Regions from separate parts of the Streptomyces sp. NBC_01429 genome, predicted to be linked through region 1. Evidence: riboswitches for the same ligand, from Rfam matches in the RefSeq annotation. Region 1 holds a riboswitch; each other region holds the start of a gene.
What was found. A riboswitch is a leader RNA that binds a small molecule or an ion and turns the genes downstream of it on or off. The one in region 1 is predicted to bind cyclic di-AMP.
Positions count from the first base shown of each region.

Region 2: it holds a riboswitch for cyclic di-AMP, as region 1 does, so the genes downstream of both, OG627_RS04280 (M23 family metallopeptidase) here and OG627_RS07295 (M23 family metallopeptidase) in region 1, are expected to answer to the same signal.
Region 3: it holds a riboswitch for cyclic di-AMP, as region 1 does, so the genes downstream of both, OG627_RS12505 (C40 family peptidase) here and OG627_RS07295 (M23 family metallopeptidase) in region 1, are expected to answer to the same signal.

Region 1 is NZ_CP109599.1:1,775,151-1,784,963, forward strand. It holds gene OG627_RS07280 (HPr family phosphocarrier protein) at 87-368, shown strand; gene OG627_RS07285 (S8 family peptidase) at 755-1,975, shown strand; gene OG627_RS07290 (GntR family transcriptional regulator) at 2,117-2,806, opposite strand; gene OG627_RS07295 (M23 family metallopeptidase) at 2,975-3,760, opposite strand; cyclic di-AMP (ydaO/yuaA leader) riboswitch at 3,773-3,947, opposite strand; gene OG627_RS07300 (M16 family metallopeptidase) at 4,155-5,537, opposite strand; gene OG627_RS07305 (M16 family metallopeptidase) at 5,555-6,916, opposite strand; gene OG627_RS07310 (DNA gyrase/topoisomerase IV subunit A) at 7,126-9,576, shown strand; gene OG627_RS07315 (CobW family GTP-binding protein) at 9,644-9,813, opposite strand, start outside.
Region 2 is NZ_CP109599.1:983,591-993,403, forward strand. It holds gene OG627_RS04245 (carbohydrate kinase family protein) at 98-976, shown strand; gene OG627_RS04250 (STM4015 family protein) at 1,078-2,031, shown strand; gene OG627_RS04255 (STM4014 family protein) at 2,035-3,201, shown strand; gene OG627_RS04260 (STM4013/SEN3800 family hydrolase) at 3,234-4,046, shown strand; gene OG627_RS04265 (STM4012 family radical SAM protein) at 4,043-5,413, shown strand; gene OG627_RS04270 (STM4011 family radical SAM protein) at 5,421-6,305, shown strand; gene OG627_RS04275 (SGNH/GDSL hydrolase family protein) at 6,331-7,155, opposite strand; gene OG627_RS04280 (M23 family metallopeptidase) at 7,341-8,378, opposite strand; cyclic di-AMP (ydaO/yuaA leader) riboswitch at 8,381-8,543, opposite strand; gene OG627_RS04285 (tyrosine-protein phosphatase) at 8,993-9,813, shown strand, end outside.
Region 3 is NZ_CP109599.1:2,945,751-2,955,563, forward strand. It holds gene OG627_RS12480 (DUF5691 domain-containing protein) at 1-667, shown strand, start outside; gene OG627_RS12485 (cobalamin B12-binding domain-containing protein) at 680-1,093, opposite strand; gene OG627_RS12490 (esterase/lipase family protein) at 1,483-2,409, shown strand; gene OG627_RS12495 (M23 family metallopeptidase) at 2,663-4,459, shown strand; gene OG627_RS12500 (ATP-dependent DNA helicase) at 4,596-7,133, opposite strand; cyclic di-AMP (ydaO/yuaA leader) riboswitch at 7,439-7,614, shown strand; gene OG627_RS12505 (C40 family peptidase) at 7,613-8,914, shown strand; gene OG627_RS12510 (hypothetical protein) at 8,958-9,311, opposite strand; gene OG627_RS12515 (C40 family peptidase) at 9,545-9,813, shown strand, end outside.

The sequences.
Region 1 (9,813 bases):
GGGGTCGAGGAAAGCGCACCCCTTCGCACATGAGAGTCTGGATCAGACACCGTTTTTACGACTTTTTAGACTTGAAGGGCAACACCATGGCTGAGCGCCGCGTCAATGTCGGCTGGGCCGAGGGCCTGCACGCCCGTCCCGCTTCCATCTTCGTCCGCGCCGCCACGGCCGCCGGCGTGCCCGTGACGATCGCGAAGGCCGAGGGCAACCCGGTCAACGCCGCTTCGATGCTCGCGGTGCTCGGTCTGGGCGCGCAGGGCGGCGAGGAGATCGTGCTCACCTCCGAGGCCGAGGGCGCCGAGGCGGCTCTCGACCGGCTGGCGAAGCTGGTCGCCGAGGGGCTCGACGAGCTGCCCGAGACGGTCTGAGACCTCCGGGGTCCCAACCCGCCCACCACCACCGCTCCCGTATCCGCCCTGTCCGGGCGAGTACGGGAGCGGTGTCGTTCGTGCGGCCTCCGCCCGACGCGCGGCCTCCGCCCGACCTGACGCCCGCTTCGCCCCTGTGACGGCGATTCCTCCGGGCCTCCGCGCGCCCTGCCGGCGCTGATATGCGCAGGATCCATTTCTTCTTCATGACAGGGATATGACAAGACGCCAACTCTCTTGTTCTACACGGGTAGTTGCTGCAATCTTTAACCCGCCGGTAGGTGGAAAATTCACCTCCGGTTTACATCTGCGAACACGTGCACTTCCCCCATCGGCGCGCACCCCACCTTGCCGCGCGCCAATTCACCGAGGAGGAACCCCTCGCGATGACAGTGATACGTGACAACAGCCTCTCCAGCCGGCGCAGATTCGCGACCGCGATCGCCGCGGCAGCCGCTGTCGCCCTGCTCGGCACCGGCGCGGCGCTCCCCGCCCACGCCGCACCCGCCGAAGGCAAGATCCTCCACGCCGGGTCCCCCACCGCGGTCGAGGGCAGCTACATCGTCACGCTCAAGGAAGCGGCCGGCTTCTCCGCGGCCTCGGCGACGGGCAAGGGTCTCGTCTCCGAGTACGGCGGCAAGGTCGCCCGCACGTTCGACGGCGCGCTCAACGGCTACGCGGCGAAGCTCAGCGAGACGCAGGCCAAGCGTCTCGCCGCCGACCCGGCCGTCGCGCTCGTCGAGCAGGACCAGAAGGTCCAGGTCGACGCCACCCAGACCAGCGCCCCCTGGGGCCTGGACCGGATCGACCAGGCCGCCCTGCCGCTGAACGGCACGTACACCTACCCGGACACGGCGGGCTCCGGGGTGACCGCGTACGTCATCGACACCGGCGTCCGCATCACGCACACGCAGATCAGCGGCCGGGCCTCGTACGGCTACAACGCGATCACCGGCTCCACCTCGGCCAACGACGACCAGGGCCACGGCACCCACGTCGCCACCACGATCGCGGGCTCCACCTACGGCGTGGCCAAGTCGGCCAAGGTCGTGGCGGTCAAGGTGCTCGACAGCAGCGGTTCGGGCACCACCGCCGGGGTGATCGCGGGCATCAACTGGGTCACCAACAACGCCGTCAAGCCGGCCGTCGCCAACCTGTCCCTCGGCGGCGGCGCCAGCACCACGCTCGACACGGCGGTCTCCAACTCCATCGCCTCCGGTGTGACCTACGCGGTCGCGGCGGGCAACGACGGCGCCCTGGCGTCCTCGTACTCCCCGGCCCGGGTCGCCACCGCCATCACCGTGGGCGCCACCACCAGCACGGACGCCAAGGCCAGCTACTCCAACTACGGCTCGGCCGTGAACATCTTCGCGCCCGGCTCGTCCATCGTCGCGGGCTACAACACCAGCGACACGGCCACCGCCACGCTCTCCGGCACCTCCATGGCCACCCCGCACGTGGCGGGCGCGGCAGCGGTCTACCTGGCGGGCCACACCAGCGCCACCCCGGCCGCGGTGCTCAGCGCCCTGACCGGCGGGGCCACCTCCGGCGCGCTCTCCAGCGTCGGTACGGGCTCGCCCAACCTGCTGCTGCGGCTCATCTCGTAACGGCGGGACGTTTCATAACAGCGTGACAGCGTGACCGAGCCGTGGTCCACGGAATTCAGTGGACCACGGCTCCCTTTTATTCACGCGGGCAGCAAAGAAAGATCCCCCGCCCAATTCATGTCTTTGTATACGGCGTGATTGTTAATGCGGAGCGCTCGCGATGTTTACGGCATGTTGCGAAGCCCTCACCTTTTCCCGGCCGCGCTCCGGACGGCGCAGCCGGTGCGCCGCGGTGGTCCGCTCGGCGTGCAGCGCCGTGAGGGCCCGCGCCCGCTCGGCGTCGCCGCGCGCCACCGCGTCCACGATCGCGCCGTGCTCGGCCCAGGACTCCACGGGGTGGGCGGGCTGCTCGACCAGGTACATCCAGGCGATCTTGTGCCGCAGCTGGGTGAGCAGCGCGGTGAGCGCCGGGCTGCCGGATGCCTGGGCGAGCGTCTCGTGGAACCAGGCACCGAGGGAGCGCAGGTCCTCGCCCTGGCCGCGCCTGGCCCGCTCCTGCCCCAGTCTGACCAGGCCGCGCAGGACCTTGAGGTGGGCCTCCGTACGGCGCTGGGCGGCCCGTGCGGCGCCGAGCGGCTCCAGCAGCAGCCGCACCTCCAGGAGGTCCGCCGCCTCCTGCTCCGTGGGCTCGGCCACACACGCGCCGACATGGCGGCGGGTGGTCACGAAGCCCTCCGACTCCAGCGTGCGAAGGGCCTCACGCACCGGGACGCGGGAGACGCCGTAGCGCCGCGCCAGGTGTTCCTCGGTGAGTCTGCCGCCCCGCTCGAACAGGCCGGAGACGATGTCGTCGCGAATGGCCGTGCATACCGAGTGCGCGGGAATGCGCATGTCCGAACCTCCGCCTTAATCCGCGCGAAACGCAGCCGATTGACGCCTGTTCCGTGACTCTATTGCAATCAACGCGAATTTCCGAAGGGTGCCCGAAATCCATGGATATCTTTTGGCCAACGGAGGCGGATCGGGACGGTGCGGCCGGGCGGGGCCCGGCGCGCGTCGTCAGACGGTGACGCCGTGCGCCCGCAGATACGCGGCGGGGTCCATGTCGGTGCCGTACTCCTGGCCGGTCCTCGCCTCGAAGTGCAGATGCGGTCCGGTGGCGTTGCCGGTGGCGCCCGAGAGCCCGATCCGCTGTCCGGCGGCGACGCTCTGTCCGACGGAGACGGCGATGGACGAGAGGTGGCCGTACTGGGTGTAGGTGCCGTCGCTCATCCGCAGCACGATGTTGTTGCCGTACGAGCCGCCCCAGCCGGCCTCGACCACGGTGGCCGCGCCGACGGCGACGACCGAAGTGCCCGTGGCGGCGCGGAAGTCGACGCCCGAGTGGCTGCCGGAGGACCACAGCGAGCCGCCGGTGCGGTACCCGGTGGTGATGTACGAGCCCGCGACGGGGAGCTGGAAGGTGTTGAGGCGCTCGCGTTCCGCGGCGCGCGCCGCGCGCTGCCGCTCGGCGCGGATCTCCTTGGCGCGGGCGTCCGCCATGCGCCTGGCCTCCGCCTTCGCGACGGCCTCGGCCTTGATCCTGGCGACCCGGTCGGCGGCGTGGCGCTGGGCGTCCGCCTGGTCGTCGATCACGCCGGGGAGGGAGTCGCCGAGGGCGATGGCGTGGGCCAGACCGGTCTGCGATGCGGCCTCGACGCGCGCGTCGGCGGCGAGCGCCGGGGAGGCGGCGAGGGTTCCGATGACCCCTGTCGCGGTGAGTGTCGCGGCGCCCGCGGCGCTCGCGCCCCTGCGGCTCCTACCGTTGCGGGCACGGTGCTTCCCGGTGGCACGGGTGAACGCCATGAAGTGGCTGGTCCTTTCCTTCCCTCTCGCCTACCGGGTCAGCTGACGGGTTCGGAGCAGGAAGGTCTCCTACGGGCCCCTCCACGCGGGCAGAGCCCCGCGAAGGCGGTCCGATTCACCCCAGGGACACGAGTGGGTCCCCGGCTCCCCAGGCTCGCGCCTGACGGGGACTCGGCGATGGCTGTCCGATGCCACGGGTGCGGCGCAACGGGCGAACAGCCGGACCGACGCTAAGCGGCTCATCTTTCAATCGCCAAACAGATAGGCAGTTTTGTCGCATACACCACAGAACAGACTGCGCCTTTCACTGAGGAAGCGGACATAGTCCGGGAAGTTGACATAAAAGGGGGAACCCCGGCGACCGAGGTCGCCGGGGTTCCCGAAAAGGGCCGGATCAGCCGGTGACAACCGTCACTTCGCCGATGCCGAGAGCCTCGACAGGCTCCTTGATCTGCGCGGCGTCCCCGACCAGCACGGTGACGAGCCGGTCCACCGGGAAGGCGTTGACGACCGCGGCCGTCGCCTCGACGGTGCCGGTGGTCGCCAGCCGCGCGTACAGCTGGGCCTGGAAGTCGTCCGGGAGGAACTGCTCGACCTGGTCGGCGAGCGTGGCGGCGACGGAGGCGGCCGTCTCGTACTTGAGCGGGGCCACCCCCACCAGGTTCTGCACGGCGACATCGCGCTCGGCGTCGGTGAGCCCCTCGGCCGCGAGCGTGCGCAGCACCTTCCAGAGGTCCTCCAGCGCGGGACCCGTCGAAGCGGTGTCGACGGAACCGCTGATGGCGAGCATCGCGGCGCCGGTCGCCCCGCCCGGCGCGTCGGGCGCCGAGGAGCGGATCACCTGGCCGTAGGCCCGTACACCGTAGGTGTAGCCCTTCTCCTCGCGCAGCACCCGGTCGAGCCGGGAGGTGAGCGTGCCGCCCAGGCAGTAGGTGCCCAGCACCTGGGCGGCCCAGACGCGGTCGTGCCGGTCGGCGCCGATGCGGCCGATCAGCAACTGGGTCTGGACGGCGCCGGGGCGGTCGACGATGACCACCCGGCCGGTGTCGTCCGCGGTGATGGGCGGGGCGGGCCGGGGCGCGGCGGTGTCGCCGGTCCAGTCGCCGAGGGTTTCGGCGAGGATCCCGTCCAGATCGACGCCGGTGAGGTCACCGACGATCACCGCGGTGGCCGTGGCGGGGCGTACGTGCGCCTCGTAGAAGGCGCGTACGCCCGCCGCGTCGATGCGCTCCACCGTCTCCTCGGTGCCCTGGCGCGGCCGCGACATGCGCAGGGAGGCCGGGAACAGCTCCTTGGAGAGCTGCTTGGCGGCGCGGCGCCCCGGGTTGGCGCTCTCGTGCGGGATCTCGTCCAGCCGGTTGCGGACGAGCCGCTCCACCTCGCTGTCCGAGAAGGCGGGGGCCCGCAGTGCCTCGGCGAGCAGGCCGAGCGCCTTGGGCAGCCGGGAGACGGGGACCTCCAGGGAGACCCGCACCCCGGGGTGGTCGGCGTACGAGTCGAGCGTGGCGCCGCAGCGCTCCAGCTCGGCGGCGAACTCCTCGGCGCTGTGCTTGTCGGTGCCCTCGGAGAGCGCCCGCGCCATGATCGTGGCGACGCCGTCGAGCCCGGCGGGCTCGGCGTCCAGCGGGGCGTCGAGGTTGATCTCGACGGCCACCACCTGCTGGCCGGGGCGGTCGCAGCGCAGGACCGTCAGCCCGTTGCCGAGCGTGGCGCGCCCGGGGGCGGGGAAGGCCCAGGGCCTGGCCTCGCCGGCCGTCGGCTGCGGATGGAAATCCATGGTCACGGCAGCGTCGGTCACTGGTCCGCCCCCTCCTGGTCGTCGGTCTCGTCCTGGTCGGCCGCTTCGGCGGTGTCCTCGGCGGTGAGCGGCTCGTACACCAGTACCGCCCTGTTGTCGGGGCGCAGCCGCGCGGCGGCCACGGCCCGGACCTCGGCCGCCGTGATGTCCAGCACCCGGTCGACGGCGGACAGGGCCAGCTGCGGATCGCCGAACAGGACCGCGAACCTGCACAGTTCGTCGGCGCGGCCGGCGACCGTGCCGAGCCGGTCCAGCCACTCGCGCTCCAACTGGGCCTGGGCGCGCTCCATCTCCTCGGCGGTCGGGCCCTCGGCGGCGAGCCGGGCCAGCTCCTCGTCGACCGCGGCCTCGATCTGCGGGACCTCGACGCCGCCGGACGTCTTCACGTCCAGCCAGCCGAGCGAGGGGGCACCCGCCAGCCGGAGCAGTCCGAAGCCCGCGGCGACCGCGGTCCGGTCGCGCCGTACCAGCCGGTTGTGGAGCCGCGAGGACTCCCCGCCGCCGAGCACGGTGAGCGCCAGGTCGGCGGCGTCGCACTCGCGGGTGCCGTCGTGCGGCAGCCGGTAGGCGGCCATCAGCGCGCGCGCCGGGACCTCCTCGTGGATCTCCTCCCGCAACTGCTCGCCGATGACGTCGGGCAGCGAGCCGTCGCGCGGCGGCCGCTTGCCGTCGTGGGACGGGATCGAGCCGAAGTACTTCTCGATCCAGGCGAGTGTCCGCTCGGGGTCGATGTCGCCGACGACCGACAGCACCGCGTTGTTCGGCGCGTAGTTGGTACGGAAGAACGCGCGGGCGTCGTCCAGCGTCGCCGCGTCCAGATCGGCCATGGAACCGATCGGGGTGTGGTGGTACGGGTGGCCCTCGGGGTACGAGAGTGCGGTCAGCCGTTCGAAGGCCGTACCGTATGGCACATTGTCGTACCGCTGGCGGCGCTCGTTCTTGACGACGTCCCGCTGGTTCTCCATGGACTCTTCGTCGAGCGCGGCGAGCAGCGAGCCCATCCGGTCGGCTTCCAGCCAGAGCGCCAGCTCCAGCTGGTGGGTCGGCATGGTCTCGAAATAGTTGGTGCGCTCGAAGCTGGTGGTGCCGTTGAGGGAGCCGCCGGCTCCCTGCACCAGCTCGAAGTGACCGTTCCCCGCCACCTGCGCCGAGCCCTGGAACATCAGGTGCTCGAAGAGGTGGGCGAGGCCCGTACGCCCCTTGACTTCGTGGCGCGAGCCGACGTCGTACCAGAGGCAGACCGCGGCGACCGGGGTCAGGTGGTCCTCGGAGAGCACCACGCGCAAGCCGTTGGCCAGGCGGTGCTCAGTCGCTGTCAGGCCGCCGGAACCGGCCTGCGCTGTGGCCGTGTGACCCATGGGCATGTACGTCCCTTCGATCGCGATATGGAGGAAGTCCTGCCACTGTATGCAAGCGTGCCGACACCTGGCGAAGTTCCCCTGTCGCACACCCCCGACACCCGGGCGAACGACGGGTCGACGTCGGCGTTGTCAGTGGCGCGGTCCACAATGGTCCGCGTCAGTTCCAGAAGTTGCCGTACAGAACCTGTGAAGGAGCCGCAGCCGCGATGGCCCGCCGCAGCACGAAGACCCCGCCGCCGGAGGACTTCGAGGAGAAGATTCTCGACATCGACGTGGTCGATGAAATGCAGGGCTCCTTCCTCGAATACGCCTACTCGGTGATCTACTCCCGGGCCCTGCCCGACGCCCGGGACGGTATGAAGCCGGTACACCGCCGCATCGTGTACCAGATGAACGAGATGGGCCTGCGCCCCGACCGGGGCTATGTGAAGTGCGCCCGCGTCGTCGGCGAGGTGATGGGCAAACTTCACCCGCACGGGGACGCGTCGATCTATGACGCCCTGGTCCGGATGGCACAGCCGTTCTCCATGCGACTGCCGCTCGTCGACGGCCATGGCAACTTCGGCTCGCTCGGCAATGACGACCCGCCGGCCGCGATGCGGTACACCGAGTGCCGGATGGCTGACGCCACGTCACTGATGACCGAGTCGATCGATGAAGACACCGTCGATTTCCAGCCGAATTACGACGGCCAGGAGCGGGAACCGGTCACGCTTCCCGCCGCCTATCCCAACCTGCTCGTCAACGGCGCCTCCGGGATCGCCGTCGGCATGGCGACGAACATGCCGCCGCACAACCTCGGTGAGGTCGTGGCGGCCGCTCGCCATCTGATCAAGCACCCGGCCGCCGACCTGGAGACGCTGATGCGTTTCGTGCCGGGGCCCGATCTGCCGACCGGCGGCCGGATCGTCGGGCTGACCGGCATCAAGGACGCCTACGAGAAGGGCCGGGGCACCTTCAAGATCCGGGCCACGGCGACCGTGGAGGACGTCTCCGCGCGCCGCAAGGGCCTGGTCGTCACGGAGCTGCCGTTCTCGGTCGGCCCCGAGAAGGTGATCGCCAAGATCAAGGACCTGGTCTCCGCCAAGAAGCTCCAGGGCATCGCGGACGTCAAGGACCTCACGGACCGCTCGCACGGTCTGCGGCTCGTCATCGAGATCAAGAACGGCTTCGTGCCCGAGGCCGTTCTCGAACAGCTCTACAAGCTGACGCCGATGGAGGAGACCTTCGGCATCAACAATGTGGCGCTGGTGGACGGTCAGCCGCTCACGCTGGGCCTCAAGGAGCTGCTGGAGGTCTATCTCGACCACCGCTTCGACGTGGTGCGCCGGCGCAGCGAGTTCCGCAGGACCAAGCGGCGCGACCGGCTGCATCTCGTCGAGGGGCTGCTCGTCGCGCTCATCGACATCGACGAGGTCATCCGGCTGATCCGCTCCAGCGACAACTCGGCGCAGGCCAAGGAGCGGCTCGTCGAGCACTTCTCGCTGAGCGACATCCAGACGCAGTACATCCTGGACACGCCGCTGCGCCGGCTCACCCGGTTCGACCGGATCGAGCTGGAGAGCGAGCGCGACCGGCTCAACGGCGAGATCGACGAGCTGACCGGGATCCTGGATTCGGACACCGAGCTGCGCAAGCTGGTCTCGTCCGAACTGGCCTCCGTGTCGAAGAAGTTCAGCACCCCCCGGCGCACCGTCCTGCTGGAGTCCGCGGGCTCCGCGGTGGCGGCGGTGCCGCTGGAGGTCGCGGACGATCCGTGCCGGGTACTCCTCTCCTCCACCGGTCTGCTGGCCCGTACGGCCAACGGCGAGGCGCTGGAGGGCGGGGACGGCAGGCGCACCAAGCACGATGTGATCGTGTCCGCCGTGCCGGCGACGGCGCGCGGCGATGTCGGCGCGGTGACCTCGACGGGGCGTCTGCTGCGGATCTCCGTGATCGATCTGCCCCAGCTGCCGGGCACAGCGTCGGCGCCCAACCTCTCGGGCGGGGCCGCGGTCACCGAGTTCCTCGCGCTGGAGGGCGACGAGGAGCTGATCTGTCTGACCACGCTGGACGAGTCGTCGCCGGGGCTCGCCCTGGGCACGCTCCAGGGCGTCGTCAAACGGGTGGTGCCGGACTACCCGACGAACAAGGAAGAGTTGGAGGTCATCTCCCTCAAGGAGGGTGACCGGATCGTCGGCGGCGTCGAGTTGCGGACGGGCGAGGAGGACCTCGTCTTCATCACCTCCGACGCCCAGTTGCTGCGCTACCAGGCCGCGCAGGTGCGGCCGCAGGGCCGTGCCGCCGGCGGCATGACGGGCATCAAACTGACCGAGGGGGCCTCGGTGATCTCCTTCACCGCCGTGGATCCGGCGGCGGAGGCGGTGGTCTTCACGGTCACCGGTTCGCACGGCACGCTGGACGACTCCGTACGTACGGCGAAGCTCACCCCGTTCGACCAGTATCCGCGCAAGGGCCGGGCGACCGGCGGAGTGCGCTGTCAGCGGTTCCTGAAGGGCGAGGACATGCTGGTCCTGGCCTGGGCGGGGGCGAGCCCGGCCCGCGCCGCGCAGAAGAACGGCACCCCGGTGGAGCTGCCGGAGCCCGACCCCCGGCGGGACGGCTCGGGTACGCCGTTCGCGCCGGAGGTCGATGTTCTGGCCGGTCCGATGCTCTGACCGGCGGAATCACGGCGGAATCACCGCGGAAGCGAGCCGGCCGCCTCGACCGATGCGGCCGGCTCGGTCACCGCCCGTCCGGGTCCGGGCCTTCGGGTCCGGGCCCGGACGCCGTTGCGTCGGGCCGGCCGTCGGTCTCGGTGGGCAGGTCGTCCTCGGTGTCCGCCTCGGGCAGGTCGTCGGGTACGTAGCGCAGGACGCCCCACATGCCGCGGCCGTCCGGATCGGCGGGCCCCG
Region 2 (9,813 bases), 790 kb from region 1:
GCCGGGCCCGGTCGGGCCGGCGGACATCAGGGCACCGGAGAGGGAGATTGTGGCTCAGCAGGGGACCGATCAGACCGATCAGCTCCATCACGACGTGCTGGTCGTCGGAGGCAGCGGGGTGGACACCGTCGTCCGGGTCGACTCGCTGCCCGTACCACTGGCCGACTCGGTCTCGGTGGGGCCGATCCGCGAATGGCCGGGCCACACGGGCGGCAATGTGGCGCTCGGCTGCCGGGCCCTGGGCCTGGACGTGAAGTTCCTCGACTACATAGGCGACGACTGGACGGGCGGCCAGGTCCGCGAGCGGCTGGCCGCCGGCGGGGTGGACTTCGAGGCGCTGATATCCCCGGCGGGCACGCGCCGCGCCGTCAACCTCGTGGACAGGACGGGCCGCCGGATGTCCTTCCACGACGCCCGGGACCCGGACGATCTGCGGATGCCGCGCGACTTCTATCTGCCGCATCTGCGCCGTACGCGTCACGCGCATCTCTCCCTCACCAACTTCGCCCGGTACCTCTTCGACGACATCGAGGCGCTGGGCGTACCGGTCTCGACCGATCTGCACGACTGGGACGGACTGTCGGACTACCACCGGGAGTTCGCCTTCCGCTCCGATCTGGTCTTCCTCAGCGCGGCGGGCGCGAAGGAGCGCATCGCCTCCGTGATGCGGGAGATCCTGCGCGAGGGCCGCGCCGAGGCCGTGATCGCCATGGCCGGGGCGGGCGGCTCGTATCTGATGACGCGGGAGGGCGGCCGTACCCCGCGCCCGGTCCCCGCGACCCCGCCGCCCGGTCCCGTGGTGGACTCCAACGGCGCGGGCGACGCGTACGTCTGCGGTTTCCTGCACGGCAGGCTGGCCGGCCGGGGCCTGGAGGAGTGCGCCCGGCTGGGCGCGCTGGCGGGCGCCCACGCCTGCACGGCGGAGGGCGGCGAGGCGCTGATCGGGCCGGACGCGCTGCTGGTCGACAGCGTCTGAGCGGCGCACGGGCGAGCCTCGCCACCGGCGTTGTCAGTGGCGCTTGGTAGAACTGCTCCACATCAACCGACCACCGCACGCCGGTGTCTGGAGCGTTCGACATGACCAACAACGACGACTACCTGCGGGAGCTGTACGGCCTGCCCGTCTTCGGCTTCCCCGGCGCCGACCGGACCGGGGAGCTGCCGGACCCGGCCTCGGTGGCCTGGCGTATCTCGGTCGATTCGTACGGTGCGGACGAGGAGTGGGAGGAGGCGTTCGCCCGTTTCACGGCGAGCGTCGACACCACCGGCGTCCGGGCGCTGATCGTCGGTTCGTGGAGCGAGGCGTACGAATCGGCGTCCGACCCGATCGTGTCGGCCCTGGTCGCGGCCCGCGACCGGCTGCCCGGACTGCGCGCCCTGTTCATCGGCGACATGATCAGTCAGGACTGCGAGATCTCCTGGATCACCCAGGGAGCGCTCACCCCGCTGCTGGACGCCTTCCCCGGGCTGGAGGAGTTCGGAGCGCGCGGCGGCGCCGGCCTGGTGTTCCCCGCCGTACGGCACGAGCGGCTGCGCTCGCTCACCATCGAGACGGGCGGCCTGGACGCCGAGGTGGTGCGGGGCATCGGCGCGAGCGACCTGCCCTCGCTGGAGAGCCTGGACCTCTGGCTCGGCACGGACGAATACGGCGCGAACACGAACGTGTCCGACCTCGAACCCATCCTGGCCGGCTCCCGCCTCCCCAGGCTGCGCCATCTGGCGCTGCGCAACAGCGACATCCAGGACGAGATCGCGACCGCGCTGTCCGGCGCCCCCGTCGTGGCCCGTCTGGAGAGTCTCGATCTCTCGATGGGCACCCTGGGAGACGAAGGCGCGGAAGCGCTCCTCGCGGGCCAGTCGCTCACGCACCTGAAGAGACTCGATCTGCATCACCACTACGTGGGTGAGGAGACACGCGCGCGTCTCCTGTCCACCCTCGGCGCGGCCGGAGTGGAGGTCGACCTCTCCGAGGTCGAGGAACCGGAGGAGTGGGACGACGAGGAACACCGCTACGTCGCGGTGGCCGAGTAGCCCGTGCGCCCCCTCTCCAGCGGCCGGGACCGGGAGCCGCGACTGACCGTCGTCGGGATCCCCGGCAACCGCCGCACGACGCTGTTCCAGGACGCCGTACGGGCCGCCGGGCTGCCCCCGGCCCGGGAGGTGTCCTGGCTCGATGTGCTGCGTGGCCGGGCCGGGTTCGCGGCCGGTGAGACCGTACGGATCGACTCGCCGGGCGAGGACCCCGAGGTGGACCGGCTGCTGCGCGGCGCCGAGGACTCCACCCGCGTCGAGGGCACGGGCCGCTGGTACGAGCGGTTCACCGCCGCAGCGCGCGAGCTGGGCGAGCGGGCCCGGGGCGCCGGGGCCGAGCTGCTGGACGACCCGGAGGAGCTGGCGGTGCTCTTCGACAAGCGGCTGTGCCACGGCGTGCTCGACGCGGCGGGCGTGGCGGTTCCCGAGTCGCCCACCTCGGGCGCCGACGCCCCGGCCGTCCATGGCTGGGACGACGTACGGGCCCTGATGGCCGGGGCCGGGCTGCGCCGGGCGTTCGTCAAGATCGCGCACGGTTCCTCCGCCTCCGGAGTCCTCGCCGTGCAGATCGCGGGGCCCGGCCGGGTGCGGGCCACCACGTCGGTGGAGCGGGACGCGGCCGGGCGGCTCTACAACTCGCTGCGGGTGCGCACCTATACGGGCGAGCGCGCGGTGGCCGCCATCGTCGACACCCTGGCCCCCGACGGCCTGCACATCGAACGGTGGCTGGCCAAGGGCACGGTGGACGGCAGGTCGGCGGATCTGCGCGTGGTGGTCGTCGCGGGCCGGGCGACCCACGCGGTCGTACGGACCAGCCGCTCCCCCATGACCAATCTCCATCTCGGCGGCGCGCGGGGTGACCTCGACGCGGTCCGCGCCGAGACCGAGGCGTCCGGCGGCAGTTGGTCCGCCGCCCTCGCCCTGTGCGAACAGGCCGCGGACTGCTTCCCCGGCACCCACTGTGTGGGTGTCGACCTGATGCCGTCGTCCGACTGGCGGCGGTTCTCCGTCTGCGAGGTCAACGCCTTCGGCGATCTGCTGCCCCGCCTCACCGGCCTGCCGGGCAGCGGCGCCGAGGGGCTGGACACCTATGCGGCGCAGCTCGCGGCGCTGCCCCGGCGCGCCGTCCGTGCCCCGGAGGAAGGTGTGGCATGCCGGGCCCCGAGGTGAGGGACGTGGCCGGTCCGGCCGGCCCGATCGACATGAACGAGGTCGTCGGGCGGGACGATCTGCTGCTCGTCACCCTCGACACCCTGCGTTTCGACGTCGCGCGGGAACTCGCGGCGGCGGGCCGGATCCCCCATCTCGCCCGCCATCTGCCGGAAGGCCGCTGGGAGAAGCGGCACGCGCCGGGCAGCTTCACCTACGCCTCGCACCAGGCGATCTTCGCCGGGTTCCTGCCCACCCCCGCCGCCCAGGGGCCGCATCCGCGGCTGTTCGCCGCGCGCTTCGGCGGCAGCGAGTCCACCGCCGAGCGGACCTACGTGTTCGACAGCGCCGATCTGGTCTCCGGGCTCGCCTCGGCGGGCTACCGCACGGTGTGCGTCGGCGGGGTCGGCTTCTTCAACAAGCGGGGGGCGCTCGGCTCCGTACTGCCGGGCATGTTCCAGGAGAGCCACTGGGAGCCGGAGTTCGGTGTCGCCTCGCCCACCTCCTTCGAGGCCCAGGTCGACCGCGCGGAGCAGGTGATCGCCGGTCTCGATCCCGGGCGGCGGCTGTTCCTCTTCGTCAATGTGGCCGCGCTGCACCAGCCCAACTGGTTCCATCTGCCGGGCGCCACCCGGGAGGCCGGTGACTCCCGGGCCACGCACGCCGCCGCGCTGGAGTACGTCGACCGGCACATCGGCCGCCTCTTCGCCGCCGCGAGCAGCCGCCGCCGCTGCTTCGCCATCGTCTGCTCGGACCATGGCACCGCCTACGGGGACGAGGGCTGGACCGGTCACCGGCTGGGCCACGAGTCCGTGTGGACCGTGCCGTACGCCCATTTCTTCCTGGAGCCAGGTGGAGCCCGATGACCACACCCGCCGTACCGCTCCCGTACGGGAGCCACGCCGTGCCGCGCCCGTACGAGAGCTACGTCTACGCCTATCCGCACAAGACGGCCTACCGCCCGCTGGCCGACCGCCCCGCGCTGCGCGAGCTGTGGGCCGGGGAGCGCAAGGACGCCCTCTCGCTCTATCTGCACATACCGTTCTGCGAGGTCCGCTGCGGCTTCTGCAACCTCTTCACCCGGATCGGCGCCCCCGACGAGCTGACGACGCGCTATCTCGATGCCCTGGACCGCCAGGCGACCGCCGTGCGCGACGCGCTCGACGGCCCCGACGGCCCCGGTGCCCCGCGGTTCGCCGCCGCGGCCTTCGGCGGCGGTACACCCACCTTCCTCACCGCCGGGGAGCTGGAGCGGCTCTGTGACATCGCGGAGAAACGCATGGGCGCCGATCTGCGCGCCGTCCCGCTCTCCGTCGAGACCTCCCCCGCCACGGCCACCGCCGACCGGCTGGCCGTGCTCGCCGACCGGGGCGCCACCCGGCTGAGCATCGGCGTCCAGACCTTCGTCGGGGCGGAGGCGAAGGCCGCCGTGCGGCCGCAGCGCCGCGCCGAGGCCGAGGCCGCGCTCGGCCGCATCCGCGACGCGCGGATCCCCGTCCTCAACATCGATCTGATCTATGGCATCGACGGCCAGACCGAGGCCAGTTGGCGCCACTCCCTGGACGCCGCGCTGGCCTGGCAGCCGGAGGAGCTGTACCTCTACCCCCTGTACGTCCGGCCGCTCACCGGCCTCGGCAGGCTCGGCGCGGGCGGGGACGCCGCCTGGGACGCCCAGCGGCTGCGGCTCTACCGGCAGGGGCGCGATCATCTGCTCGGCCACGGCTACGAGCAGGTGTCCATGCGGATGTTCCGCCGCCCCGGCTCGCCCGCGCAGGGCGCGGACGACTACGCGTGCCAGACGGACGGCATGATCGGGCTGGGCTGCGGGGCCCGTTCGTACACCTCCGCGCTCCACTACTCCTTCGACTACGCCGTCGACATGCGCGAGATCCGGGCCATCATCGACACGTACACCGCGACGGAGGACTTCTCCCGCGCCGAGGTGGGGCGCCGCGTCGACGGCGACGAGGCCCGCCGCCGTCATCTGCTCCAGTCGCTGCTCCAGTCGCGGGGCCTGGAGGTGGCGGAGTACCGGGAGCGGTTCGGCTCGGCGCCGGCCGAGGACTTCCCGGCCGAGCTGGACCGGTTCGCCGCGCTCGGCTGGCTGGACGAGGGCGCGGACCCCGGCCTGCTGCGGCTCTCGCCCGAGGGGCTCGCGCACTCGGACGCGCTGGGCCCGGCCCTCTTCTCCCCCGCCGTGCGGGCCGCGATGGCCGCGTATCTGCCGAAGTGAGATCCCTGTGGACCTGACGATCCTCTACCGCGGCCCGCTCGCCTCCTGCGACTACGACTGCCCCTACTGCCCGTTCGCGAAGCGGCGCGACAGCCCCGGTCAGCTGCGCGCCGACCGGGCCGCCCTGGAGCGGTTCGCCGCCTGGGCCTCACGGCCCACCGACGACCGGCTGTCGGTGCTGTTCACCCCCTGGGGCGAGGGCCTGGTCCGGTCCTGGTACCGGCGGACGCTCACCGAGTTGTCGCACCTGCCGCACCTGCGCCGGGTGGCGATCCAGACGAATCTGAGCTGCCGCACCGACTGGCTGGCGGACGCCGACCCCGAGAAGCTCGCGCTGTGGTGCACGTACCACCCGGGGCAGACGCCGTACGACCGGTTCCTCACGAAGGCCCGTGAACTGGCGCGTCTGGGCATCCGGTTCAGCGTGGGGGTCGTCGGCCTCGACGAGCATCTGGAGCCCGCCCGCAGGCTGCGCGCCGAGCTGCCCGCGCACGTCTATCTCTGGATCAACGCGGCCGAGGGGCACACGTACACGGACGAGGAGGCCGCCCGCTGGACGGACCTCGATCCGCTCTTCCCGTACAGCCGCCATCCGCACCGCTCGGCCGGTCTGCCCTGCCGGACGGGCGAGTCGGTGATCTCGGTGGACGGCGCGGGCACGGTGCGGCGCTGCCACTTCGTCCCCGCCGAGCTGGGCAATCTGTACGACGGCTCGTACCGGCGGGCGCTGGCGCCGCGGGAGTGCCCGCTGGCGGTGTGCGACTGCCACATCGGCTATGTGCACCTGGAGACGCTGCCGCTGTACGACGTCTTCGCCGGCGGAGTGCTGGAGCGCGTCCCCGCCCCCGCCCCCACTCCCGCCATATCCCTGTCCCCGACCGGCTCGACGTGACGGGGGCCACCGGGCTCCCGTCGCCTCAGTGTTCGAGGGGCAGAAGATCGGGCCGTTTCGCCTCCACGTGGTCGCCGGAGGACTCGCCGCGCAGCCTGCGTCCGATCCAGGGGACCAGATACTCGCGCGCCCAGTGGATGTCGTCGCGCCGCTCCTCCAGGGTGCCGCGCGGGGGCAGCGGGGGCCATGCCTGGTCCGGGTCAGCGGGGACGTCGACCCCGAGCACCTGGGCGGCGCGCAGCGCGACCCGGGTGTGCCCCTCGGGCGACAGATGCAGCCGGTCGCCGTCCCAGGCCCGCCTGTCCTGGACCGACTTGAGGGACCAGAGGTCCAGCACGGAGCAGCCGTAACGGTCGGCGATGGACCGGGTGTGGAGGTTGAACGTGGCGATCTTGCCGCGCAGATGGCGCAGTACGGGGACGCCACGGGTGTCGAAGCCGGTGGCCAGCACGACGGTGCCGACGGCTTCGGTGAGGTCGGCGACGGCCCGCTCGAAGCGTTCGGCCACCTCGTCGGGGTCGGTGCCGGGACGGATGATGTCGTTGCCGCCCGCGCAGAAGGTCACCAGGTCCGGGGCGAGAGCCCTCGCCCGGGGAATCTGCTCCTCGACGACCTGGTCGAGGAGTCGGCCGCGTACGGCGAGGTTGGCGTAGCGGAAGTCCCCGTGCGCGGTGTCCACCGTCGTACCGGTGTGCGGGAGTTGGTCGGCGAGGAGGACCGCGAGCCGGTCCGCCCAGCCGACGAACAGACCGTCGGGTCCCGGGTCGCCGACGCCTTCCGTGAAACTGTCGCCGATCGCCGCGTACGACCCGAACACATCATTTCTTCTTGTTCTCGAATCGTTTGCCACAGCGAGACATCCTTCACCCGGGGATGTGACCTACGCGACCGTAAGGAGGGGTTGACCAGGGGTGAGAAACACCATCGGTCAAGTTTCCCCCAACCGGGAATAGCCGGAAACGGCCGCCGCCCGGTACGAGGTACCGGGCGACGGCCGTGACGGGCCGGGTGGCGGATGCCGTCGGGACGGACGGGTCAGACGGTGACGCCCTGCGAGCGGAGGTAGGCGATCGGGTCGATGTCCGAGCCGTAGTCGGGGCCGGTGCGGACCTCGAAGTGCAGGTGCGGTCCCGTGACGTTGCCGGTAGCGCCGGAGAGGCCGATCTGCTGCCCGGCGGAGAGGCTCTGGCCGACGGAGACGGACAGGGCCGACAGGTGGGCGTACTGCGAGTACTTGCCGTCGCTGTGCCGGATGACGACCTGGTTGCCGTACGAGCCGCCCCATCCGGCCGACACGACGGTGCCCGCGCCGATCGCCTTGACCGTGGAGCCCGACGAGGCGATGAAGTCCACGCCCGTGTGGTAGCCGCTGGACCAGCTGCCGCCCGCCGCGCGGTAGGAGGTGCCGATCGACGCGTCGACGGGCTTGGTGAAGCCGGCCCCGGTGGTCTGCGTGGCCGTGTTGGAGGCGGAGGTGCCGGTGGACGTGCCCGCGGAAGCGCTGGAGCCGGTGCCGGACGACTTGGGCGCGGTGGACTTCGGCGCCGAGGACTTGGGCGCCGTGGAGCCGGTGCCGGAGGACTTCGCCGGCGCCTCGGCCGCGCCGCTCGACGTGGTGGACGGCGCCGAGGCCGCCCGCGCGCCGATGCTCAGCTTCAGACCGGGGTGGATCAGCCCGGGGTCGCCGCCTATGGCCTGGCGGTTGTCCTCGTACAGCTGCTGCCAGCCGCCCCGTACCCGCTGCTCCGCCGCGATCTTGGACAGATAGTCGCCGGAGACCACGGAGTAGACCTTGGTCTTCTTCGTCGTCGCGGTCGCCTGCGCGGCGGTCTGCGTCGCGGTCGTCCGGGTCACGGCGGACTGCTGCGCGGCGAGCGGCAGGCTCGGCGCGGTGTGCGTCGTGGCGGGGGCCGCCTGCGGCGCGGCGGCGGGTGCGGCGCCCTGCTGGGCCGCGTGCGCACCGGTGGCGCCGATGAGCGGCAGCGCGATGGCGGCGCTCCCCGTACCGGCGACGATGAATCCGCGCGAGAACGGATTGGCCTTGGGGCGGCGGTGCTTACCCTTGGCGGGCATGGTGCGTTCCTCTCCGGCGCCTACGAGGTGAGCTGTCGGGTTCGGGCTGGAGCTGCCCGGTCGCGCGTGGTGCGCGACTTCACCCCTAGCCGCTCCGGAGTGTCCGGATCGGCGTACTACCTGGGTCCCCCGCTCCTGCCACACGTGGATGGGTGGATGTGTGGTCCGGTCGGCGGCAGGATTCGGCGTTCCGTCCGGATTGAGGGTGAACGTAAGCGAGTCGGACGGCCGGAACAAGCGGCTGTTTTGAGCCACGGCCCGTCACTCGAATATCACCGAGCACCACCCGTCACCCTGCGTGGACTACGGATCTTCGGTTCCCTTACGAGGTGGCGCTCCCCCTTCCCACCGTCACCACGCAACGTCACGGATATGATCCTGCTCACCCGCGACCTCTCATCTCCCCTGCTAACAGGGCAGGTTATACATAACATCGCAATACGGATAGATCCCTATTAGGGCGATATTCGACCTCGTGCGATGTCCGATTGGTGGGCATCTGAATCCTGTCCCGCCGGACCCGATACCTCCGATCACTCCCGAACGGATGTCGTAGGGTCAGGAGTCGACTTCGTCGGCGAGCCGCGCCGGCGGCAGACACGGAGGAGCACGCCGTGACGCAGCAGCTTCCGCAAGTCCCGTCGGCAGAACCCCAGCTGTCCGCTGTGCGCAACTTCCGCGACGTGGGCGGCCTGCCGACCACGGACGGCAGGCGGGTGCGCGGCGGCGTCCTCTTCCGCAGCGGCCACCTCGCCCACGCCACCGCCGCCGACGCGGCGTACCTCGCCGGCCTCGGGCTGCACACGGTGTTCGACTTCCGCAACTCCGCCGATCTGAGGCTGGACGGCTCGGATGTCGAGCTGCCCGGTGTGCGCCACGTGAACATCCCGCTCTCCGACCCGGCCGACGGCGCGGAGTTCTGGCGGATGGTCCGGGACGGCGATCTCGACCAGTTGCGCTCGCTGCTCGCCGAGGGGAAAGCCGCGGCCCGGATGATCGGCTCGTACCGGACGATCATCACGGAGCGCACCGCCGAGCACAGCCGGGTGCTGCACGCGCTCGCCGAGGAAGCCGTCCCCGCGCTCATGCACTGCGCTGCGGGCAAGGACCGCGCCGGGCTCTCCATCGCGGTGACCCTGCTGGCGGTCGGGGTCGAGCCCGACGCGATCGAGGCCGACTACCTGATGTCCAACGATCCGCACCGCCGCTACCGGGTGCGCCGCAGCGACAGCTCCCCGGCCGGGACCTCCCCGGAGGTGATGGAGCTGCTCGGTCCGCTCTTCGACGCCCGCGCCGAGTACCTCGCCGCCGCGTTCGAGAGCATCGAGAAGACCTGGGGAACCACCGAGCGCTATCTGACCGAGGGGCTCGGGCTCGCCCCCGAGACGCGCGAGCGGCTGCGCGACCGGCTCCTCGAAGAAGGCGGCGGCAACGG
Region 3 (9,813 bases), 1.2 Mb from region 1:
GCCGCTGGGCACCTGGCCTGCCAGGCTCGGCGGCCGGACGCCGGAGGAGATCGTCGCGCTGCCCGTCCTGGACGAGTGGGCGGACGAGCTGCACGCCGCGTGGTGCAGGGCGGCCGTCAGACAGCGGGACGCGCGCTGGTCCGCCGCGCTGCTCGGCCCGCCCTCGGCCTCCCCGGCCGGCGGTCCCGGCACCGGTCCCGGCACCTCGTCCCTGGCCGAACGGGCCCAGCTCCTGGCCACCCTGCCCGCCGCCGAACGGTCGGCGTGGATCGCCTCGTTCATCTCCGCGCACGGCCTGTCGGAGGCGTTCCAGCTGCTCGGCGTCTGCGCGGTGCCCTGGGCGGAGCCCGTGGGCCGCGCGGTCGTGGACGCCCTGGACATAGCCAGGGACGCGGGCAGCTATCCCTGGAGCTTCAGCGGGGTCATGGGCCTCGCCGAGCGGTGCCTCGACCCGGCGGAAGCGGCCCGGCTGGAACTCCTCACGGCCACCCCCGACGAGCCGGAAGGCGCGTCGCCCGGCGCGGGCGGGTACTGGTCGGAGGCGTTCCAGCGCCTGGTCTCCACGCTGCGGCTGCGCGCCGCCATGCTGGCGGAGCTGACCGGCCCCGGGACGCCGTACGGGGAGCGGCGGGGCGAGCCGTTGGGGGCGCCATCGGGGGCGCCGTAGGGGGAAGCCGCTTCACGCACCGGCCGGCTGGCGGACATGGGCGTTGACCCAGGCGACGATCGCCGTGGTCGTGGCGCCCGGGGTGAAGATCTCGGCCACCCCCAGCTCCTTCAGCGGGACGATGTCGTCCTCGGGGATGATGCCGCCGCCGAAGACCTTGATGTCCTGTGCGTCGCGCTCCTTCAGAAGCGCGATCACCTTGGCGAAGAGCGTGTTGTGGGCGCCCGAGAGGATGGACAGGCCGATCGCGTCGGCGTCCTCCTGGATCGCGGTGTCCACGATCTGCTCCGGAGTCTGGTGCAGGCCGGTGTAGATGACCTCCATGCCGGCGTCGCGCAGCGCCCGCGCGATCACCTTCGCCCCTCGATCGTGGCCGTCGAGCCCCGGCTTGGCCACCACCACACGAATCGGACCAGCCACACCCATCACTGCCTCCACATACGAGATGCCGTCATCGGCACGTGCCTCCACGCCCGGCGCCGGGTGGGCCCCGGGCACGGAGTAGTGAACGAACGTTATCCACAGCATCCCGCAACTCGTCGTTTCGCGAAGGTCGGCGAGGGGGAAATCACATGTGGGACATGTTCGCTTTGCGGCGTTCCGTTACCACTCGGCACACCCGGCCGGGCAGGAGGGCCGCAAGGGGAGCCGCAGCGGAAGTCGCCGCACGGGCGGCCGTTCCACCGCGCCGCCAGCCGCGCGGCACGGTGGACCGGCTCCGTGCGGCCACCTCCTGCCGGACAGGACCTGGCGGCGCCCCTTGAGGGCGCGCGGGGGACAGAGCCGTCACCCGGGCGCCGCGCCGGAGGTCGGCCATGAAGGTCTTGCCGTTCCAACCCCCACTCCCCTCACTTCCGCCCCTTCTCTCCGTCTCCCTCCCCCGCCTCCCCCTCCCAGCCGTCTCCCTCCCCTTCCTGAGCCGCGTGCGACACGCCCGGCTTCCCGTCGCCCTGCTCCGCGCCACCGCACTCGATCTGGCGATCCTCACCGGCCACGCCCTCCTCTATCCGGCCGGGATCGCCCAGGAGCGCCGCGCCGCCGCCCTGCCGCCGGAAGCCTCCGCACTGCCCACCGAGGGCCGCGCCCGCCCTCCCGTCGTCCTGCTCCACGGCTTCGTCGACAACCGCTCGGTCTTCGTCCTGCTGCGCCGCTCCCTCGCCCGGCACGGCTGGCGTCACCTCGTATCCCTCAACTACTCGCCGCTGACCTGCGATGTCCGCACGGCGGCCGAGCTGCTCGGCCGGCACATCGAGGAGATCAGCGCGCGCACAGGACACCAGCGGGTCGACATCGTCGGGCACAGCCTCGGCGGCCTGATCGCCCGCTATTACGTGCAGCGCCTGGGCGGTGACCTCCGGGTACGGACCCTCGTCACCCTCGGCACGCCCCACGAGGGCACGACCGTCGTCCCGCTCGCGAACGCCCATCCGGTCGTCCGGCAGATGCGGCCCGGATCGGCGGTGATCGAGGAGTTGCGGCTGCCCGCGCCCGGCTGCCGTACGCGATTCGTGAGTTTCTGGAGCGATCTCGACCAGCTGATGGCCCCCGTCGGGACGGCCCGCATCGAACATCCCGACCTGTGCGCCGAGAACGTGAAGGTCAGCGGGGTCGGCCATCTCGGCCTGCCGGTCCATCCGGCGGTCGCCGCCGGCATCCGGCACGCCCTGGAGACGGACCCCACGCCCGACGCGCACACCGCCTCCGGCTCCGCATCCGCCGACGGATCCATATCGGTCGCCTGACCCGACAGCCCTCGCCCCGACGGCAGTTGCTCGAACATTTATCGAACGTAAGGCCAAAGCTGCGCCCACAGTTCCCCGAAACACGGCCGAATGACCGTTTCCGTGAACCACGAAACCCACGGAAGATTGTCGCCGTCGCATACCGCCGGGTACAGTCGCGGCCACTGCTTTCCTTCCGGGACCCTTCCGATCGATCCGATCACGAAGGGACCCCGGACACCCTGGTTCTGCTGCCGAGGCGAGAGAGAAGTTGGTGAACGACCAGCACGCCCACGCCGGGTACGCCGCACATGACGGTTACCAGAACGGCAGCTTCGCGACGGATCCGCTCTTCGGCAACCTTCCGGACGGCTCGGCCGGTTCGGGGGGACACACCGACCAGCCGGGCCACTCCGGTTACGAGAAGCCTTACGAGACGTCCGGCTACGAAACCTCCACGGCCCCCTCCGCTCCGTACGACACCGGCCAGTACGACTCCACGCAGTGGAGCACCGGCGCCCACGCGACCGTGGGGTACGACACCTACGGCACGCCTCAGTACGACACCAGCGGCCAGTGGGCCACCGTCAGCGCCGACACCTCGGGCAAGTGGGACGCGACCGCGTGGAACACCGCACCCGAGGCGCATCAGCCGAACGGGTCGGGCGCGGCCGGGCAGTTCGAGAACGCCCCCTTCGACAACGGGCAGTTCGAGAGCGGACAGTTCGACGCCCAGCGGTTCCAGAACGCCACGTTCGACAACACGCCGTTGGAGAACTCGTCGTTCGAGAACCCCGCGTACGGCTACGACACCGCGCATCAGGCGCAGGACCTGGGCCAGGGTCTCGACGCCGAGCGGTTCGGCAACGGCCCCTTCGAGTACGAGGCCACCGCCCAGTGGACGGCTCCCTCGTTCGACACCGGCGCGTACGAAGCCGCCTGGAACACGCCCGGGACGACGCACGAGTCCCACCAGGACACGGTCCTCGTGGCGGCAGTCGTACCGGAGCAGTACGGCGCGGACTCCTCGTACGAGGCGGATCCCGCCCAGCAGTACAGCCCGGGGGCCGACTTCGGCGCGCCGGGCCCCGAGCCTGAACGGGCGTACGACACGGAAGCCGACGCCGAACAGGCGTCAGCGGCCGACTCCGCCCATGGTCCCGACTCCGGCTTCGGATCAGGATCCGGCTCCGACTCCGGGGCCGAGGACACGCACGAACCCGAATCACTGCACATGGCGGCGACCATGACGGTCCCCGCCGTCAGCGTCACCCCCCGCCCGGTGGGCCGGGCCGGCGGCAGCGGAAGCGGTGGCCGAGGCCGCCGCCGCACCCCCGCCAAGCGCTCCGCACTCCTCACGATCGCCGTCCCGTCCGCCTGTGTGATGGGCGTCGCCGGTGTCGCGGCGGCCTCGGTCAGCGGCCTCAGCGGCGGCGAGGACAGCAAGGACGACAAGGCCACCACGGCCTCCGCGGCCGACACCGCCAGTCAGAAGCCCGCGGCCGCCGCCGCGGCCAACAAGAAGCTGGACACCCAGCTCGCCACCCTCAGCGCGGGAGCCCGCGACTTCGGCGACCGCGCCAGCCGTACGCAGGAGCGCATCGACCTCCAGGCCCGCCAGGAGGCGGACCGCAAGAAGCGCGAGGCGGAGGCGGCCCGCAAGGAAGCGGAACGCCCCAAGTTCGTGCTTCCCGTCTCGCAGCACGGGCTCAGCGCCTACTACGGCCAGGCCGGCGTCAACTGGATGTCCGTGCACACCGGAATCGACTTCCCGGTCTCGTACGGGACGCCGGTGATGGCCGCGACGGACGGCACCGTACGCACGCAGTACAACAGCGCCTACGGCAACATGGCCATCGTGACCTCGCCCGACGGCACCGAGACCTGGTACTGCCATCTCAGCAGCACCAAGATCCGGTCCGGCTCGGTCAAGGCCGGTGACGTGATCGCCTACTCGGGAAGCTCGGGCAACTCCACCGGACCGCACCTGCACTTCGAGGTACGGCCCGGCGGCGGCTCCGCGATCGACCCGCTGCCGTGGCTGCGCAGCCACGGCGTCGACCCGACCTGACGGGAACCCGGCCCGACGGGAGCGACGGCCGCCGCCGTTCCCGTCCGCTATCCGCCGCACCCATATACGTACGATCGGACCGAGGCCCCCTCTCAGGAGCGGGCCCCGGTCCGTTCTCGGCCGCGCGCGCCCGCGCCTACAGCTTCTCGACCGGCGCGTACCGCAGCAGCAGCCGCTTGGGCTTGGTGTCCCCGAAGTCGACCGTCACCTGCGCGTCCGCGCCCGTACCCGTCACCGCCATCACCGTGCCGAGGCCGAACTGGTCGTGTGTGACGCGGTCCCCGATGGCCAGGGAGATCACCGGCTTGTCGGTCGCACGCCGGGTGGCGAACCCCGTGGGACCGCCGGAGCGAGACCGCGCGGCGGCCGAGGACGACAGCGAGGACGTGATCCCGGACACCGGGCCCGCCGGGATCTGCGCGCCGGTCCGCTTCCACTCCAGATGCTCGCCCGGAATCTCCTCCAGGAACCGCGACGGCGGGTTGTAAGCGGGCTGCCCCCAGGCGCTGCGCATCGACGACCGCGTCAGATAGAGCCGTTCACGGGCGCGCGTGATGCCGACGTACGCGAGCCGCCGCTCCTCCTCCAGCTCCTTCGTCTGGCCCAGGGAACGCATGTGCGGGAAGACGCCGTCCTCCATGCCCGACAGGAACACCACCGGGAACTCCAGGCCCTTGGCGGTGTGCAGCGTCATCAGCGTGATGACCCCGGAGCCGTCCTCGTCCTCGTCGGGGATCTGGTCGGAGTCGGCCACGAGGGCCACCTTCTCCAGGAACTCGGCGAGAGTGGGAGGCCCGGCGGGCACGACGGCGGCGCCGTCGCCCTCGGTCTGTCCCTCTCCCCCGTCCTGTCCTTCGTCGTCCTGCCCCTCGTTCCGTCCCGCCGCCTGGCCGCGCTCCTGCTCGAACTCCAGCGCCACCGCCGCCAGTTCCTGGAGGTTCTCGATCCGCGTCTCGTCCTGCGGGTCCGTCGACGCCTGAAGCTCCGCCAGATAGCCGGTCCGTTCGAACACGGCCTCCAGGACCGTCGCGGGGCCCGCTCCCGACTCCACGATCGTGCGCAGGTCCTCCATCAGCGTGTTGAAGCGCTTGACGGCGTTGGCGGAGCGCGCCGCCATCCCGTACGCCTCGTCCACGCGCCGCAGCGCCTGCGGGAAGGTGATCTTCTCCCGGAGGGCGAGGGCGTCGATCATCGCCTCCGCGCGGTCCCCGATGCCGCGCTTGGGCACGTTGAGGATCCTGCGCAGCGGTACGTTGTCCTCCGGATTGGCCAGCACCCGCAGGTAGGCCAGGACGTCGCGGACCTCCTTGCGCTCGTAGAAGCGCACGCCGCCGACGACCTTGTACGGCAGGCCGACCCGGATGAAGATCTCCTCGAAGACACGCGACTGCGCGTTCGTCCGGTAGAAGACCGCTACGTCGCCCGCCCTGGCCTCGCCCGAGTCCGTCAGCCGGTCGATCTCGTCCGCGACGAACTGCGCCTCGTCGTGCTCCGTGTCCGCGACATAGCCGGTGATCCGGGCGCCGGCTCCGGCGTTCGTCCACAGGTTCTTCGGGCGGCGGCTCTCGTTGCGCTCGATGACCGCGTTGGCGGCGCTGAGGATCGTCTGCGTGGAGCGGTAGTTCTGCTCCAGGAGGATCGTGGTCGCGTCGGGGTAGTCCTCCTCGAACTGGAGGATGTTGCGGATCGTGGCGCCCCGGAAGGCGTAGATCGACTGGTCGGCGTCCCCGACCACGCACAGCTCGGCCGGGTGGTGTCCCTCGCCCGAGGGGCCCACCAGCTCGCGTACGAGCGTGTACTGCGCGTGGTTGGTGTCCTGGTACTCGTCCACCAGGACATGCCGGAAGCGCAGCCGGTAGTGCTCGGCGACGTCGGGGAACGCCTGGAGCAGATGGACGGTGGTCATGATGATGTCGTCGAAGTCCAGGGCGTTGGCCTCGCGCAGCCGCCCCTGGTACATCCGGTACGCCTCGGCGAGCATCTTCTCGAAGCCGTCGGCCGCCTGACCGGCGAAGGTCTCCTCGTCGATCAGCTCGTTCTTCAGGTTCGAGATCTTGGCGCTGAAGGACTTGGGCGGGTAGCGCTTGGGGTCGAGGTCCAGATCGCGGCAGACCAGGGCCATCAGGCGCTTGGAGTCGGCCGCGTCGTAGATCGAGAAGGACGAGGTGAAGCCGAGCCTCTTCGACTCCCGGCGCAGGATCCGCACGCAGGCGCTGTGGAAGGTCATGACCCACATGGCGTTGGCGCGCGGGCCGACGAGTTGCCCGACGCGCTCCTTCATCTCACCGGCGGCCTTGTTGGTGAAGGTGATCGCCAGTATCTGCCCGGGGTGGACGCTGCGGGTCCCCAGCAGATGCGCGATCCGGTGGGTCAGCACGCGCGTCTTGCCGGATCCGGCCCCGGCCACGATGAGCAGGGGCGATCCGGTGTGCACGACGGCGGCGCGCTGCTCGTCGTTCAGCCCGTCGAGCAGCGCGGCGGGATCGACGACCGAGCGCGGGGCGCCGTCGCGGTGGTACGGGTCCCGTGTCGGCGGCGCGTCGAACGCGCCCCCGAAGAGGTCGTCGGGCACCTGCTCCGGGGCGTGGTCGTCCGGCTCCTCGGGCGGCGGCGGGTGCCCGTCACCGGAGGGCTGGAGGTCCGCCAGGAAACTGTCGTCAAAGAGGCTGCTCATCGCCTTCCGAGTCTAGGCCGCCGCACTGACAGTCCGCGCCCGCCTCCCGAAGTCTCCGCGCCCGTGTGAGTTGCGCGACCCCGCCGAGCGGTGGACTCCGCACCCCCGCCGCACCTACGATCAAGCGATCAAGGAATTACCGAGCGTGACGCTATACCCTCCCTTGGCCCGCCTCGCACCTCACTCCCGCAAATGGTCACGAAAATGTTTCGGGCATATCGACCATCCACCTTCACATCAGCAGCACAATTTGGCTAGCGTGCTCGATCAGGCAGCCCGTATCCCCCAGGCGACCCACGCCAAGCGGGCGGCCCGCGCCGAATTCGGCCTTCCCGCAGGGAAGTTCGAAACCGGGGACCCACTCTGCACCACCGGGGTGAATCGGGCCGTACGCTTCCCCGTACGCACAAGGCCCGTAGGGCAGCCTTCCGTTCCGCCCGAACCCGACAGCTAACCCGGTAGGCGGTCCACGGAAGGAGATGCCGACCTTGGCGTCGCATCGCAAGTCGCGCACCCGTAGCGGCGTAGGCACCAACTCCCCTGCCGTCGGGGTCACCACGGCCGCCATCGCCTCGGTCACGCTGCTGTCGACGCAGGGCGCGGCCGCCGCGCCCGCCGAGCCGAACCCCTCGGTCGAAGAGGTACAGAAGAAGGTCGACGACCTGTACCGCCAGGCCGGGAGCGCGACGCAGCAGTACAACAAGGCGAAGACGGCCACGGCGAAGCAGAAGAGCACGGTCGACCGGGTACGCGACAACGTCGCCAAGAGCGCCGACAAGCTGAACGAGGCCCGCCGCACGCTCGGTTCGTACGCCGCCACGCAGTACCGCGAGGGCACCGTCGCGCCGACCGCCGCCCTGATCTTCGCGGACAGCCCGCAGTCGTTCCTGGAGCAGAAAGAGGTGACGGACCGGCTGGCCGAGCGCCGGCAGGGCGCCGTCGCGGACTTCCAGTCCCAGCAGGCCGACCTGGCGCGGCAGCGCGAGCGGGCCACCGAGAGCCTGGAGTCGCTCGCCGACTCGCAGACCTCGCTGCGCACCAGCAAGGAGACCGTCCAGAAGAAGCTGGCCGAGGCGCGCACGCTGCTGACAAGGCTGACCTCCGAGGAGCGGGCCCGGCTGGCCGCCCTGGAGCGCAAGAAGGAGGACGAGGCGCGGCGCGAGGCCGAGGCCAAGTCCAAGGCGGCTGCCCACGCCGCGGCGCGGGCAGCCGAGCGCGAGCGGCAGGAGCGCCAGGAACGGCGCGAGCGGCAGGAGCAGCCCTCCGCCGCCGGGCCCGAGTCCCCGGCCGCCACGGGCGCGGGTACGACGGGCACGGGTACGACGGGCACGGACGCCGGCGCCGGTACGGCAGGCGCTACGGGCAGCACCGCGGGCGGCGCCGCGGGAGGCGCCGCGGGAGGCACGCCCTCCTCGGCGGGCAGCGCGTACGCCACCAAGGCCGCGAAGGTGCTCGCCTTCGCCCGCGCGCAGATCGGCAAGCCGTACGTCTGGGGCGCCTCGGGCCCCAGCTCGTACGACTGCTCGGGGCTGACGCAGGCCGCGTGGAAGGTGGCCGGCGTGGAGCTGCCGCGCACCACCTGGGACCAGGCGAACACCGGCACCCGCGTCGCGACCGACGGCCTTCTCCCTGGCGATCTGGTCTTTTTCTACGACGACGTCAGCCACGTGGGCATCTACATCGGCGACGGCATGATGATCCACGCTCCCAAGCCGGGCGCGAACGTCCGCGAGGAATCGATCTACTACATGCCGATCCACGGCAGCGTCCGCCCGGCCTGACCGGCCGCTCCCGCGAGGACCTGGCCGACGGAACGCGCGTGGGTCAGGTCCAGAGCGTCGCGATGAGGATGTTGGCCACGGTCAGCCCGCCCACCGCGCCGAACAGCGGCTTCGGGGCGGTCTCCTCGTCGCGCTTCACATAGACGATGCCGAGGATCACGATCAGGACGGCCATCTTGACGCCGATCTTGATGTTGTTCAGCGTGTGGCCGTCGGCCTGGTTGAGGCCCACCAGCGCCATCCCGGTGATCAGCATCGTCAGCGCGCCGTGCAGCATCGCCGGGCTGAACCGGGCCGTTCCCGCGCTCATCGACTTCATCTGGGTGAGGAAGCCGCCGAGCAGCGAGGCTATGCCGATGATGTGCAGGGCGACAAAGAGATTGATCAGTACGTCCATGATTCGGAGCCTAGTGGCGCCCATATCAGCACTCTTCGGTAAGGCACCCCTCAGTCGCGATTCCGGTCACAGCACGGCCGCAGAGTGACGTAACCCCCGTAGCGTCCCGATCGCAAAGCGCTCGGGATTGGTCGGCTCCGGGCAATACCGTCCTGCCGAGGCCGGATCGTGATCTGGAGCCTTAGCGTCCTTCTCCAGAGACAGCAGACGGACAGAAGGACGTGGACGCCCCCGTGGCTGCGCACCGCAAACGTAAACAGCGCCCGCTCTCCGGCCAGGCCGGCCGGACGGCCGCCACTCTCGCGCTCGCCGGAGCCGCGACCGCCACCACCGCGGTCGCCCCCTCCCCCGCGCACGCCGAGCCCCGGCTGACGGCCGCGCAGGTCAAGGCCAAGGTGGACCGGCTGTACGAGCAGGCGGAGAGCGCCACCGAGCGGTACAACGGCGCGAAGGTGAAGGCGGACGACGCCCGTGCCTCGCTCACCCTGCTGCGCGACGAGGC